Regions from separate parts of the Streptomyces sp. NBC_01717 genome, predicted to be linked through region 1. Evidence: riboswitches for the same ligand, from Rfam matches in the RefSeq annotation. Region 1 holds a riboswitch; each other region holds the start of a gene.
What was found. A riboswitch is a leader RNA that binds a small molecule or an ion and turns the genes downstream of it on or off. The one in region 1 is predicted to bind cobalamin.

Region 1 (3,838 bases):
ACCGCGTCCGGGTCCTCGCGGCACCCGGCGATCGCCACGAGGAGATCCTGACCCCCGCGGCCCTCGACTTCGTCGGCCGGCTCGCAGCTGCCTTCGGGGGGCGTCGCCAGGACCTCCTGAAGGAGCGCAAACGACAGGCGATCCGGCTCGCCGCCGGATCCCCTCTCGACTTTCCCCTCGCCACCGCCTCCGTCCGCTCGGACCGGTCGTGGCGCGCGGCGCCGCCCGGTCCCGGGCTGGCGGACCGCCGCGTGGAGATCACCGGCGCTCCCGACCGCGGCATGACCGTCAACGCCCTCAACTCCGGGGCGAACGTGTGGATGGCGGACTTCGAGGACGCCACCTCCCCCACCTGGCACAACATCATCGGCGGTCAGCTCAATCTGCTCGATGCCGTGGAGCGCCGGATCGACTTCCGCACCCCCGAGGGCAAGGAGTACCGGCTCGGCGACCACGTCGCGACGATCGCGGTCCGCCCGCGGGGCTGGCACCTTGCGGAGGAGCACCTGGAGTTCGACGGCGGACCCGTGCCGGCTGCACTCGTGGACTTCGGTCTGTACTTCTTTCATTGCGCACGGCGCCAGATCGATGCCGGCTCGGGCCCGTACTTCTACCTGCCCAAACTGGAGAACCGCTACGAGGCCCGTCTCTGGAACGACGTCTTCGTCCTGGCGCAGGAGCTGCTCGGCATCGACCGCGGCACGGTCCGCGCCACGGTCCTGATCGAGACGATCACCGCCGCGTTCGAGATGGAGGAGATCCTCTACGAACTGCGCGAGCACAGTTCCGGCCTCAACGCCGGACGCTGGGACTATCTCTTCAGCCTGATCAAGACGTTCGGCCACCGCACCGACTTCCTGCTGCCCGACCGGGCCACGCTGACGATGACCGCCCCGTTCATGCGCGCGTACACGGATCTGCTCGTGCGCACCTGCCACCGGCGCGGCGCCCACGCCATCGGGGGAATGGCCGCCCACGTGCCCGGCACGGACCGGGCCGCCGACGAGGTGGCGCTGACCAAGGTCCGGCTGGACAAGGAACGCGAGGCAGAGGACGGCTTCGACGGCTCGTGGGTCGCCCATCCAGGACTCGTTCCCGTCTGCCGTGAGGTCTTCGACGGCGTCCTCGGAGACTGCAGCCATCAGATCGAACGCACCCGCGAGGACGTGGAAGTGACAGCGAAGGACCTCCTGTCGGTGCGCAAGCTCAGCGGTCCGCCCACCCCGGAGGGCGTCCGTACCAACATCGCGGTGGCGTTGCGGTACTTCGACGCCTGGCTCCGCGGCAGCGGGGCGGTCGCCCTGCACGGCCTGATGGAGGATGCCGCGACAGCCGAGATCGCCCGCGTGCAGATCTGGCAATGGCTGCGGCATCGCGTGGTGGGCCGTGAGACGGTGCTGGAGCTGCTGGACGACGAGCTCGCCGCCCTGGGCGCCGAGTACCCCTGGGCAGCTCTCGACGAGGTACGGATGCTCTTCGAGCAGAACGCTCTGAGGGCTGAGCTGCCGCTCTTCTTCACCCCGGACGCCTACACGCAACACATCGTCGAGCGCACGGAGGCACGGTCATGAGCCGGGACATCCGCCGGGTCGGCGTGGTCGGCGGCGGTGGGGTGGGCACCGGCATCGCAGAGGTGTGCGCGCGGCCCGGCCTGGACATCGTCGTGTGCGAAGTGGACGCGCATTGTCCCGGAATGTGAACAGCGGCGCCTCAGGAGCGGCCTGACCTCTAGTCTGGCCGGTGCAGCTGGTTCGCCCTGTCCGCCAGGCAGGCGCGTCGCAAGAGGGAACCCGGTGGAAATCCGGGACTGCCCCGCAGCGGTGAGTGGGAACGACCGCCGTCATACGCACTGGATCCGGTCGGATCCGGGAAGCGACGGCCAGTAGGAATCTGCCTCGGCAGGTGCGCCCGCGAGTCCGAAGACCTGCCCGTTGCCCGTACGTGACCGATCGCGTGCGGATATCCCGGTGACCTCGTGGGCGGGTCGGCGTACATACCAGGTGGACGACCGCGCCGACGGCGCGAGTCCCGTCCGTCCGGTTCGTCATCCCTTCGCGCCCGTGTCCCGTCTCCGGGATCCTCAGGAGTCATCTCGCGAAGGAGATTTCCGTGACAGCCAAGACCGCAGCCGCGGCAGCACGGGCCACCGTGTACGGCTACCCCCGCCAGGGCCCGAACCGGGAACTGAAGAAGGCCGTCGAGGGCTACTGGAAGGGCCGTGTCACCGCCGACGCCCTCCGTCGGACCGCGGCGGATCTGCGCCGGTCCACCTGGCAGCAACTGGCCGACACAGGCATCCACGGGGTGCCGACCGGTGACTTCTCGTACTACGACCATGTCCTGGACACCAGCGTCATGGTCGGCGCCGTCCCTCAGCGACACCGTGCGGCCGTCGAAGCCGACGCGCTCGACGGCTACTTCGCCATGGCACGGGGCACCCAGGACGTGGCGCCGCTGGAGATGACCAAGTGGTTCGACACCAACTACCACTACCTGGTGCCTGAGTTGGGACCCGAAACGGTATTCACCACTGACTCCACCAAGCAGGTCGGGGAGCTCAAGGAGGCGATCGCTCTCGGCCTCGCCGCCCGGCCTGTACTCGTCGGTCCGGTCACTTATCTCCTGCTCGCCAAGCCGGCTCCCGGCGTGGCCGCGGACTTCGAACCGCTGACCCTCCTGGACCGGCTGCTGCCCGTCTACGCCGAGGTGCTGGCGGACCTGCGCGCGGCCGGTGCCGACTGGGTGCAGCTCGACGAGCCCGCACTGGTCCAGGACCGCTCGCCGGCCGAGCTGAACGCCGCCGCCCGTGCCTACCGCGACCTCGGTGGCCTGACCGACCGCCCCAAGCTGATCGTCGCCTCCTACTTCGACCGGCTCGGCGACGCCCTGCCCGTCCTGGCGAAAGCCCCCATCGAGGGCCTGGCCCTCGACTTCACCGGCGCCGGCGCCGCCAACCTCGACGCGCTGGCCTCGGTGGGCGGACTCACCGGCAAGCGCCTGGTCGCCGGAGTGGTCGACGGCCGCAACATCTGGATCAACGACCTCGAGAAGTCCCTGGCCACCCTGGGCGCGCTCCTCGGCCTCGCCGATCAGGTGGATGTGGCCGCCTCCTGTTCCCTCCTGCACGTACCGATCGACGCTGCGGCTGAGCGGGACATCGATCCGCAGGTCCTTCGCTGGCTCGCCTTCGCCCGGCAGAAGACGGACGAGATCGTCACCCTGGCCAAGGGCCTGGCTCAGGGCACCGACGCCATCGCCACGGAGCTCGCCGCCAATCGCGCCTACCTCGCCTCCCGCGCGATCTCCCCGATCACCCACGACCCGGCTGTAAGGTTCAGGGCCGCCGCCGTCACGGACGCCGACGGCCGCCGCTCCCAGCCGTACGAGGAACGGTCTGCTGCCCAGAGCGCCCACCTCGAACTGCCACCGCTGCCCACCACCACCATCGGATCGTTCCCGCAGACGAGCGAGCTGCGCACCGCCCGTGCCGATCTGCGCGCAGGGCGCATCGACACTGCCGCTTATGAGCAGCGCATCGAGAGCGAGATCCGCGACGTCCTCGCCTTCCAGGAGGAGGCCGGCATCGACGTCCTGGTGCACGGCGAGCCCGAACGCAACGACATGGTGCAGTACTTCGCCGAGCAGCTCACCGGCTACCTCGCCACCCAGCACGGCTGGGTCCAGTCCTACGGCACCCGCTATGTCCGCCCCCCGGTGCTCGCGGGCGACATCTCCCGGCCGGAACCGATGACGGTGCGCTGGACCTCGTACGCGAACTCCCTCACCGACCGACCCGTCAAGGGCATGCTGACCGGTCCGGTCACCATGCTCGCCTGGT
Region 2 (3,838 bases), 1.3 Mb from region 1:
CTGTTTCGACAGCACGCTCGTACTCCGGCCCGAAGCGCTCTCGCAGATGCCGCCGCCGAACGGCGAGCCGGACAATCACCGCGATGGCGACAAGGACCACCACCACGACGACGATGGCAACAATGATTCCTGTGGACATCTGGTCCTCCGATCGAGGTCGGCCCCATCCCCGTCATGCGCGGCTGCCTCAGTGGGCCCTGTCAGGCGGAAATCCGATGGACCTCGGGAGGCAGCCGAGGTTCAGGCCGACGACACGGCCGATGGTCACCCCCTGCGGCCAGGCGAGATCCGGTCCGGCGAATCACTGCACGACTCGCCTTTCCGGCACCTGTTCCTCCTCTTCCTCGTCGGGCAGCTTCACGTCGGTCACCGTGATGTCGACCTCTACGACCTCCAGACCGGTCATCCGCTCGATGGCGGCGATCACTTCGGTCCGGACGTCGCCCGTGAGCTCGACGATCGGGAAGCCGTATTCGACGATGAGCGACAGGTCGACCGCGGTCTGGACCTCACCGACCTCGACCTTGACACCGCCGGTGACGGACCGACCTCCCGCTCCGGGCACTCGCTCCCGCACGGTCCCCATACCGCGGGTGAATCCTCCGCCCATGCCCTGGACTCCGGGCACGCTCCGGGCCGCCAGCCCGGCGATCTTCGCCACCACGCCGTCGGCGATCGTGGTACGCCCCCGTGCCCCGGATTCCGTTCGGCGGTTCTCCCGGCGGCTTTCGCCCTGAGATCCTGCTCCGTGCGTGGACTCGGATGCCGGGCGGGTGGTCTCGGGCCGGCTCAGCTGCGTTTGATCGGTCATGGTCGGTCGCCCTTCCGAAGAGGAGGTGGGCTCGATCGCCTTGGCCATTTTACGTACGATTTGTCATCATTGCCCGGGTGGAAGGGTGTGCGGCCGGGCCCGCCGCCGCGGAGGAGGGCGGGTCGTTGTGGGGGAGTGGGGCCTCAGGTGCCCGCCCTCCGGCCGGGCAGGGGAGGCGAAGTCCGTCGTGACCCATGGTGGAGGGGGGCGTACGTGACTCCGCGATCCATCACGGAGACGGCTCCCCCGGCTACCGTCCGTGCGACGCGGTGATCTCGTCGGTTCCGGTGCTCAGGGGCCGCCCGCAACGCAGGTTCCAGCGCCCGGACCGGCCGCTGAGCTCGGACAGCGTCAGCGGGGCGACGTCCAACCGCCAGAACGCCTGCGGCGGAAGGCCCAGCGCATGCACGATCGCGGCCCGTACCGCCGCGGGTTCGACCACGGCGAGCACGCTGCCGTCGTCGGCACCCTCCCCATGCAGCGAATCCAGCCAGCCGCCTACCCGCGCGTGCAGCTCCAGCAGCGACTCACCGTCGTGCGGGGCGGCCGAGGGGTCGGACAGCCAGGTCGACACCGCCTCCGGCTCGCCCCGGCTCACCTCTGCCAGCCGCTGTCCGCGCCAACGCCCCAAGTCCCAGCCCCGAAGGGCAGGTTCGGGCTCGGACCGCAGCCCCAACGCCTCGGCGGTCCCGCTGCACCGCTCGTCCGAGCCGTGCACCCGGCGGTCTGCAGCAGGCACCGCGGCCGCGGCCGCACGCGCCCGCCGGACGCCGGACGCGTCGAGCGGGGCGTCGCCGTCGAAGCGGGCCTCGCGCAGCGCCGCGTTGAGCGCCGGTGAGATCAACATCACCCGTACCGTGAACACCCGCGTCAACTCCCTGAACTGTGGCCTCTTCAGTAAGCACACCATGGCATCCAGGGCTGTGGGGTGGGCAGATGGTGCCATGGCGGCGGGGTGCTCCCAGGCGGTATGGTCGCGACGAACATGACGACGGTGTGATGGAAGTCCGGTGAGAATCCGGCACGGTCGCGCCACTGTGAACCCGTATCCGTACGGGAAGTCAGACCCAGCACTGTCGTCTCAGGCACCACGATCGGGACGCGTGTTCCCCCAGGAGGTTCTGCCATGGCACAGACTGCTGCCCCCGCCGCCGTCGCATCACCCGCCATCACCCCCATCTCGCTGAAGGCCATTGCCCCGTGGGCGGTCTTCTTCGGCATTCTCATGCTCGTCCTGCTGTACTTCGTCGGCGCCGAGCAGGGCGCCACTGCGGTCATCTCCGGCGAGGGTGTCCACGAGTGGGTCCACGACGGTCGCCACCTGCTCGGTTTCCCCTGCCACTGACATACCGCGCAAGCCAGGGGAACCCCTCATGAACTCCATATCTGTCAGAGCCCTGCTGATCCGAGGCATGCTGGCCGGCCTCGTCGCGGGCGCGCTCGCACTTGCCGTCGCCTACTTCCTCGGGGAGTCGCGGGTCGACGCGGCGATCGCCCTCGAAGAGGCGCACAGCCACGACCACGGTGGCGGCGAGGAACTCGTCAGCCGTGCCATGCAGTCCACGGCCGGCCTCGCCACCGGTGTCCTCGTCTTCGGCGTGGCCGTCGGCGGCATCGCCGCGCTCGTCTTCTGCTACGCCCTCGGCCGCATCGGCAGGTTCGGCCCCCGGGCCACCGCCGCACTGATCGCGTTCGGCGCCCTGCTGACCGTGTATGTCGTGCCGTTCCTCAAGTACCCGGCCAACCCGCCGGCCGTCGGCAACCCCGACACGATCGGCCAACGCACCGCCATGTTCTTCCTCATGGTCGCTCTCAGTGTGCTGCTCGCCGTCGCGGCCGTCATTCTCGGCAAGCGGCTGGCTCCTCGCCTGGGCAACTGGAACGCGACGATCGCCGCATCCGCCGCCTACGTCCTCGTCATCGGGCTCGCCTACGTCTTCCTGCCCTCGTTCAACGAGGTCGGCAAGGACTTCCCGGCCGGCCTGCTGTGGGAGTTCCGCCTCGCCACCCTCGCCGTTCAGGCCACGCTCTGGACCACTTTCGGTCTGTTCTTCGGCTATCTGACCGAGCGTCTGCTGGTGCCGGGATCGGACACGGTCCCGGCGGAGGGTGGCACGGTATCCCGCACGGCCACCGCTGCCGGCTGACCGGCCGAAACACCACTACGACCGAACCCGCCAGGAGCTGCCTGGCGGGTTCGGTCGTGGTAGGGGTCCAGCCGCCCGGGTGTCCGGCGTCATGACGGACGTCGAGCCGAGACCTGGGGAGAAGGTGCGGACCCGGCGGCTCCGTCCGTCGCAGCCGCTCCGTCCCCGCGTTCGTCCGCCGATCCGGCCGTCCAGTCGATCCGGTAGTGCCTCAGCAGGTCGTCCTCCCCGACGAAGCGCATCCCGGCCGCTGCCATGACGTGCTGGGACGCGGCGTTGTCGAGGTCGGCGTCGCCCTTGACCGACGCGACACCCTCGGCACGGGCGAACTCCAGCAGCGCGCGCAGAGCCTCGGAGGCGTACCCCTTGCCGCGCATCGCCGGTATCAGGCCGTAGCCGATCGTGACCTGCCCCTGGTCGTCCGGGACGCCATGGAAGCCGACTCCGCCGATGGCGTGCCCGTCCTCGCGGAGGCGGATCTCGTACGCGCCGAACGGCTCGGGATTGCCGGTGTCCGCGCAGTGCTCCAGGAAGTGCCGCGCGCCCGCCCGGTCGCCGTCGTTGGGATAGTCAGGTGCCCAGAGGGCGTCCGGCCCGGGACGGCCTTCCACTACGTACTCCGCCTCTGCGGGGGTCAGAGGGTGGAGCACGAGCCGCGTTGTCACTAGAGCTTCCATGACTCGTCGGACTATCACGGCGGCAAGCCTCGACGCATCGGAATTTTGGCCGCTCGAAGAGGGGGTAGCGACGTGCGTAAGGGCCGACTCCCCCCGAACACGCCCGCAGCCCTACCGAAGGCGCTCCGCCTCAGACGTCCGAGTCGCCCTCGTCGTCCCAGAAAGCCCCGGACATCGCCGCAGCCATGCGCAGATGCGGTGTC
Region 3 (3,838 bases), 3.9 Mb from region 1:
GCGGTAGCCGGCCGCGTGGGCGGTGCCCGCGCCGAGCACGGTCAGGACGGCGCCGAGAACGAGCAGCAGGGCGCCCGCCGTCGGCCACCCGGATCGATTCCCCGCTCGGTTCACAGCTGCGGGGTCTTCCGGCGGCTGCTGATGAGGAAGCCGACACCGGCACCGGCGGCGAGACCGATACCGACGAGCCACCACACGCCGAGACCGGCGTCGTCGCTCGTGCCGTCCTGCGCCGCGTAGTCGCTGGTGGCCGGCGAGGGTGTGTGGACGGCGGCCGGCTTCGGCCCGGTCGCGCTCAGCCGCTCGACCAGGTCGACACCGCCGAAGTCGCGGGCATCGGCGCCGGTCGTGTGCGCGGCCACGACCAACTGGGCGTAGGCGGCCGGGCCGTTCTCGGCCGCCCAGGGCGCGGCGTGCTTCTTCAGCCAGCCGAGCGCGCCGGCCGCCTTGTCCTGGTGGCCCGCGGCGGCCAGGGCGACGACCGCGTCCGCGGTGTTGCCGAAGTCGGGCTGCTCGGTGGTGTCGGTGGCGCCCGGCATCGGCGGCTGGTTCAGGTGGCCGGTCTTCGCGAGGGCACCCGCGAGATAGTGCGCACCGTTCTGGGCGGCCTGCTCGGGCTTGACGACGGCGCCCTTGTGGCAGGTGGGCGCCTTGTCCTCGGACGCGGAATTGTTCCAGGCGGCCAGCCCCTTGCCCATGGAACCGAGCACACCGGCCGCGGTGGCGTCCGCGTTGGCGGCGAGCTTGCCGCCCTTGTCGGGCTGGTACGCGAACGCGCCGCCGTCCTTGCCGCCGCACGGGATCGCCAGCTCGAGCAGCGCGTCGTACGGCGTTTTGCCGCCCTCGGTCGTCACATCGCCGAGCCGCTGGCCCCGCTTGGCCAGGGCGCCGATCACGATCGAGGTGGAGTTGGCGTCGCTGGGCGAGCCCGGGTTGTAACCCCAGCCGCCGTCCTCGTTCTGAACGGACTTCAGCCAGGCGACCCCGTTGTCGACGGCATCGCCGTGCCCGCCGACCTCGGCGAGCGCCTGGACCGCGGCGGCTGTGGCGTTGGTGTCCGTCATGGTCTTCGCGTCGCACGGTTTGCTGACATCCGCGCGGTACGAGGCGTAGGCGCCGCTGTCACACTGCTGGGCGACCAGCCAGTCGACGGACGCGGCCGCGGGGGTGACCCCTTCGAGCCGCTGGGCGATGAAGGCCAGCGACTGCCTCCAGACCCCGTCGTACGTCGGGTCCTTGGTGCCGTACAGCCCGGACGGCAGCGCGACGGACGGGGTGGGCGACGGAGACGGCGCCGCCACCGCGGCCGGGGCAGCGGCCGCACAGAGCACGGTGGCGGTGGCGGCGAGCGTTGCTGCGGTGCGGCGAACGGTCATGGTGGGCTGGGCCTCTCCTGCGGTGGGAACCGGGCACAGGCACACTCAGGCACCAGGCTCCGGCCCCGTATGCCTCGACGGTGCCGGTCACCGGGGTTCCGGTGACGCGAGCCGGTCACGACCGCGGACAGGGCATTCCGACTCACCGCTGTGTCAGCGGCTCACGGTTGCGTGGTCAGTGCCGGATTCGCACCGGCTTCCCCCTGAACGGGCATGATGACGACGCCCACACTCTACCGGGGCCTAGCCCGCCGCTTCGGGCGGAGGGGCGCCCGGAACAGCGACGTACGTCACCCGTGAGGTCGGGCCGGGTCGGGCCGGGTCGGAGCGGTGGGAGAGGAGGTCAGCCCCTGATGACGGCCGGTGCCTCATCGCGAACCGTGGCCATGGTGGCCTTGTCGCGGGCTTCGTCGTTCAGGCGGAGGAGCGGCTCGGTGTTGGAGGGGATCGTCGGCGAACCCCCTCACACCGCGATGTACGTCACCGGATCGCTCCCTGTCATCGCCTCCGCGCGCCCCAGCTTCACCAGTCGGCGGACGTGGGCCTCGGCCTCCGAGACCGCAATGTTCCGTGAGCCGTGCGGGATCTGTTCCCACGGCCGGTTCCACTCCATCCGCTCGGCCAGCTGCCACGGCGTGAGCGGGGTGGCGAGCAGCGCGAGCAGGCCGGTCAGCCGCTCCTCGTGGTGGTCGAGGAGTTCCTGTACGCGCCGGGCCGCGTCCGGGAACGCGTGCTGGTGGGCGGGCAGCACCTCGGCGACGCCCAGCCGGCCGATGCGCTCCAGCGAGTCGAGGTAGTCGCCCAGTGGGTCGGTGGCCGTCGCGTCGTCCGGGTCCTCGTACAGCCCGATGTGCGGACTGATCCCGGGCAGCAGATGGTCGCCGGAGAAGAGCCGGCCGCGGCCGGGCAGGTTCGCCGGGTGGTCCTCCTCCAGATGCAGGCAGACATGGCCGGGGGTGTGGCCCGGCGTCCAGACCGCGCGGAGCCGGCGGCCCGCCAGGTCGAGCAGCTCGCCGGGGACGATCTCGCGGTCCGGGAGGGCGGCGCGAAGGCCGGGCAGGGTGCGCATCCGGCCGGTGGCGCGGGCGGCGCGCAGTGGGGCGAGGTGGTCCTCGGGGGCGCCGACCGCGGTGAGTTTCGCCGCCAGGTAGGCCAGCCAGGTGCCCGGTTCGGACTCGCGGGTGCGGCGCACGATCGCGGTGTCCGCGGCGTGCATCGCGATCCAGGCCCCGGATGATTCGCGGACCTGGCCGGACAGGCCGTGGTGGTCGGGGTGGTGGTGGGTGATGACCACGCCATGGATGTCGGTGATGCCGACTCCGATGGCGGTGAGGCCCGCGACCAGGGTGTCCCAGGCCTCCGGGTCGTCCCAGCCGGTGTCGATCAGGACCGGGCCGCGGCCGGTGTCAAGGACGTGAACCAGGGTGTGGCCGAGCGGGTTGTCCGGGATGGGGACCTTGATGGACCACACGCCGCCGCCGTGCTCGGTCACCTGTGTCATGAGATCCCCATCTCTCGTCCCGGCATGCGGCCGTGCTGCGCCGCAACCACTGTAACGAGAACTCGTTCCAGTAGTAGCCCTGGTCGACTATTCGTCCGAGGTCGATCGCCGTCGGATCCGTGGACTCCTGGAACTGGAACTGGTATCAGTTCTGACACGGAGTCAGGTATGGAGTCAGGTGCGGAGTCGGTACGTGCCGGGTCGCGGGAGGCAGCAGCCATGACCGAGCTTGTCGAACACGGAAAACTGTTCATCGGCGGGGAGTTGGTCGATCCGCTCGGCCAGGACGTCATCGAGGTGATATCGCCCCACACCGAGCAGGTCATCGGCCGGGTGCCGCACGCCTGCGAGGGGGACGTGGACCGGGCTGTCGACGCCGCCCGCCGGGCCTTCGACGAAGGGCCCTGGCCGCGGGCGTCCCTCGACGAGCGGATCGAGGTGATCACCCGGATCAAGGACGCGTTCGCCGTGCGGTACGAGGAGATCGCCCGCGTCATCAGCTCCGAGAACGGAACCCCGTACAGCTCCAGTGTGATGGTGCAGGCACTCGCCGCGATGATGGTGTGGGACGCGGCGATCACCGTCGCCCGTACCTTCCCGTACGAGGAACGGCGCGACGGCGTCCTCGGGCCGCTGCTGGTGCGCCGGGAGCCGGTCGGCGTCGTCGCGGCCGTCGTGCCGTGGAACGTCCCGCAGTTCACCGCCGCCGCCAAACTCGCGCCCGCGCTGCTGTCCGGCTGCACGGCCGTCCTCAAGGTCTCGCCCGAATCGCCCCTGGACGCCTACATCCTGGCCGAGATCGCCGCCGAGGCCGGGCTCCCCGAGGGCGTGCTGTCGATCCTCCCGGCGGACCGCGAGGTGAGTGAGTACCTGGTCGGGCATCCGGGCATCGACAAGGTGTCGTTCACCGGCTCCGTCGCGGCCGGCCGCCGGGTCATGGAGGTCGCTTCGCGCAACCTCA

Region 2: linked by a shared signal. The riboswitch ahead of OHB49_RS06135 (CbtB domain-containing protein) and the one ahead of metE (5-methyltetrahydropteroyltriglutamate--homocysteine S-methyltransferase) in region 1 are both predicted to bind cobalamin.
Region 3: linked by a shared signal. The riboswitch ahead of OHB49_RS29340 (prenyltransferase/squalene oxidase repeat-containing protein) and the one ahead of metE (5-methyltetrahydropteroyltriglutamate--homocysteine S-methyltransferase) in region 1 are both predicted to bind cobalamin.

What each region holds. Positions count from the first base shown of each region.
Region 1 is NZ_CP109178.1:2,595,217-2,599,054, forward strand. Features, by position in the region: gene aceB (malate synthase A) at 1-1,571, shown strand, start outside; partial or broken gene OHB49_RS11815 (3-hydroxyacyl-CoA dehydrogenase NAD-binding domain-containing protein) at 1,568-1,681, shown strand; cobalamin riboswitch at 1,731-1,946, shown strand; gene metE (5-methyltetrahydropteroyltriglutamate--homocysteine S-methyltransferase) at 2,110-3,838, shown strand, end outside.
Region 2 is NZ_CP109178.1:1,308,883-1,312,720, reverse strand. Features, by position in the region: gene OHB49_RS06150 (hypothetical protein) at 1-139, opposite strand, end outside; gene OHB49_RS06145 (Asp23/Gls24 family envelope stress response protein) at 302-811, opposite strand; gene OHB49_RS06140 (histidine phosphatase family protein) at 1,062-1,658, opposite strand; adenosylcobalamin (AdoCbl) riboswitch at 1,786-1,934, shown strand; gene OHB49_RS06135 (CbtB domain-containing protein) at 1,938-2,156, shown strand; gene OHB49_RS06130 (CbtA family protein) at 2,185-2,958, shown strand; gene OHB49_RS06125 (GNAT family N-acetyltransferase) at 3,048-3,623, opposite strand; gene OHB49_RS06120 (tetratricopeptide repeat protein) at 3,766-3,838, opposite strand, start outside.
Region 3 is NZ_CP109178.1:6,473,260-6,477,097, forward strand. Features, by position in the region: gene OHB49_RS29335 (SCO2322 family protein) at 1-69, opposite strand, end outside; gene OHB49_RS29340 (prenyltransferase/squalene oxidase repeat-containing protein) at 111-1,376, opposite strand; cobalamin riboswitch at 1,441-1,627, opposite strand; partial or broken gene OHB49_RS29345 (hypothetical protein) at 1,720-1,821, opposite strand; gene OHB49_RS29350 (MBL fold metallo-hydrolase) at 1,840-2,877, opposite strand; gene OHB49_RS29355 (aldehyde dehydrogenase) at 3,097-3,838, shown strand, end outside.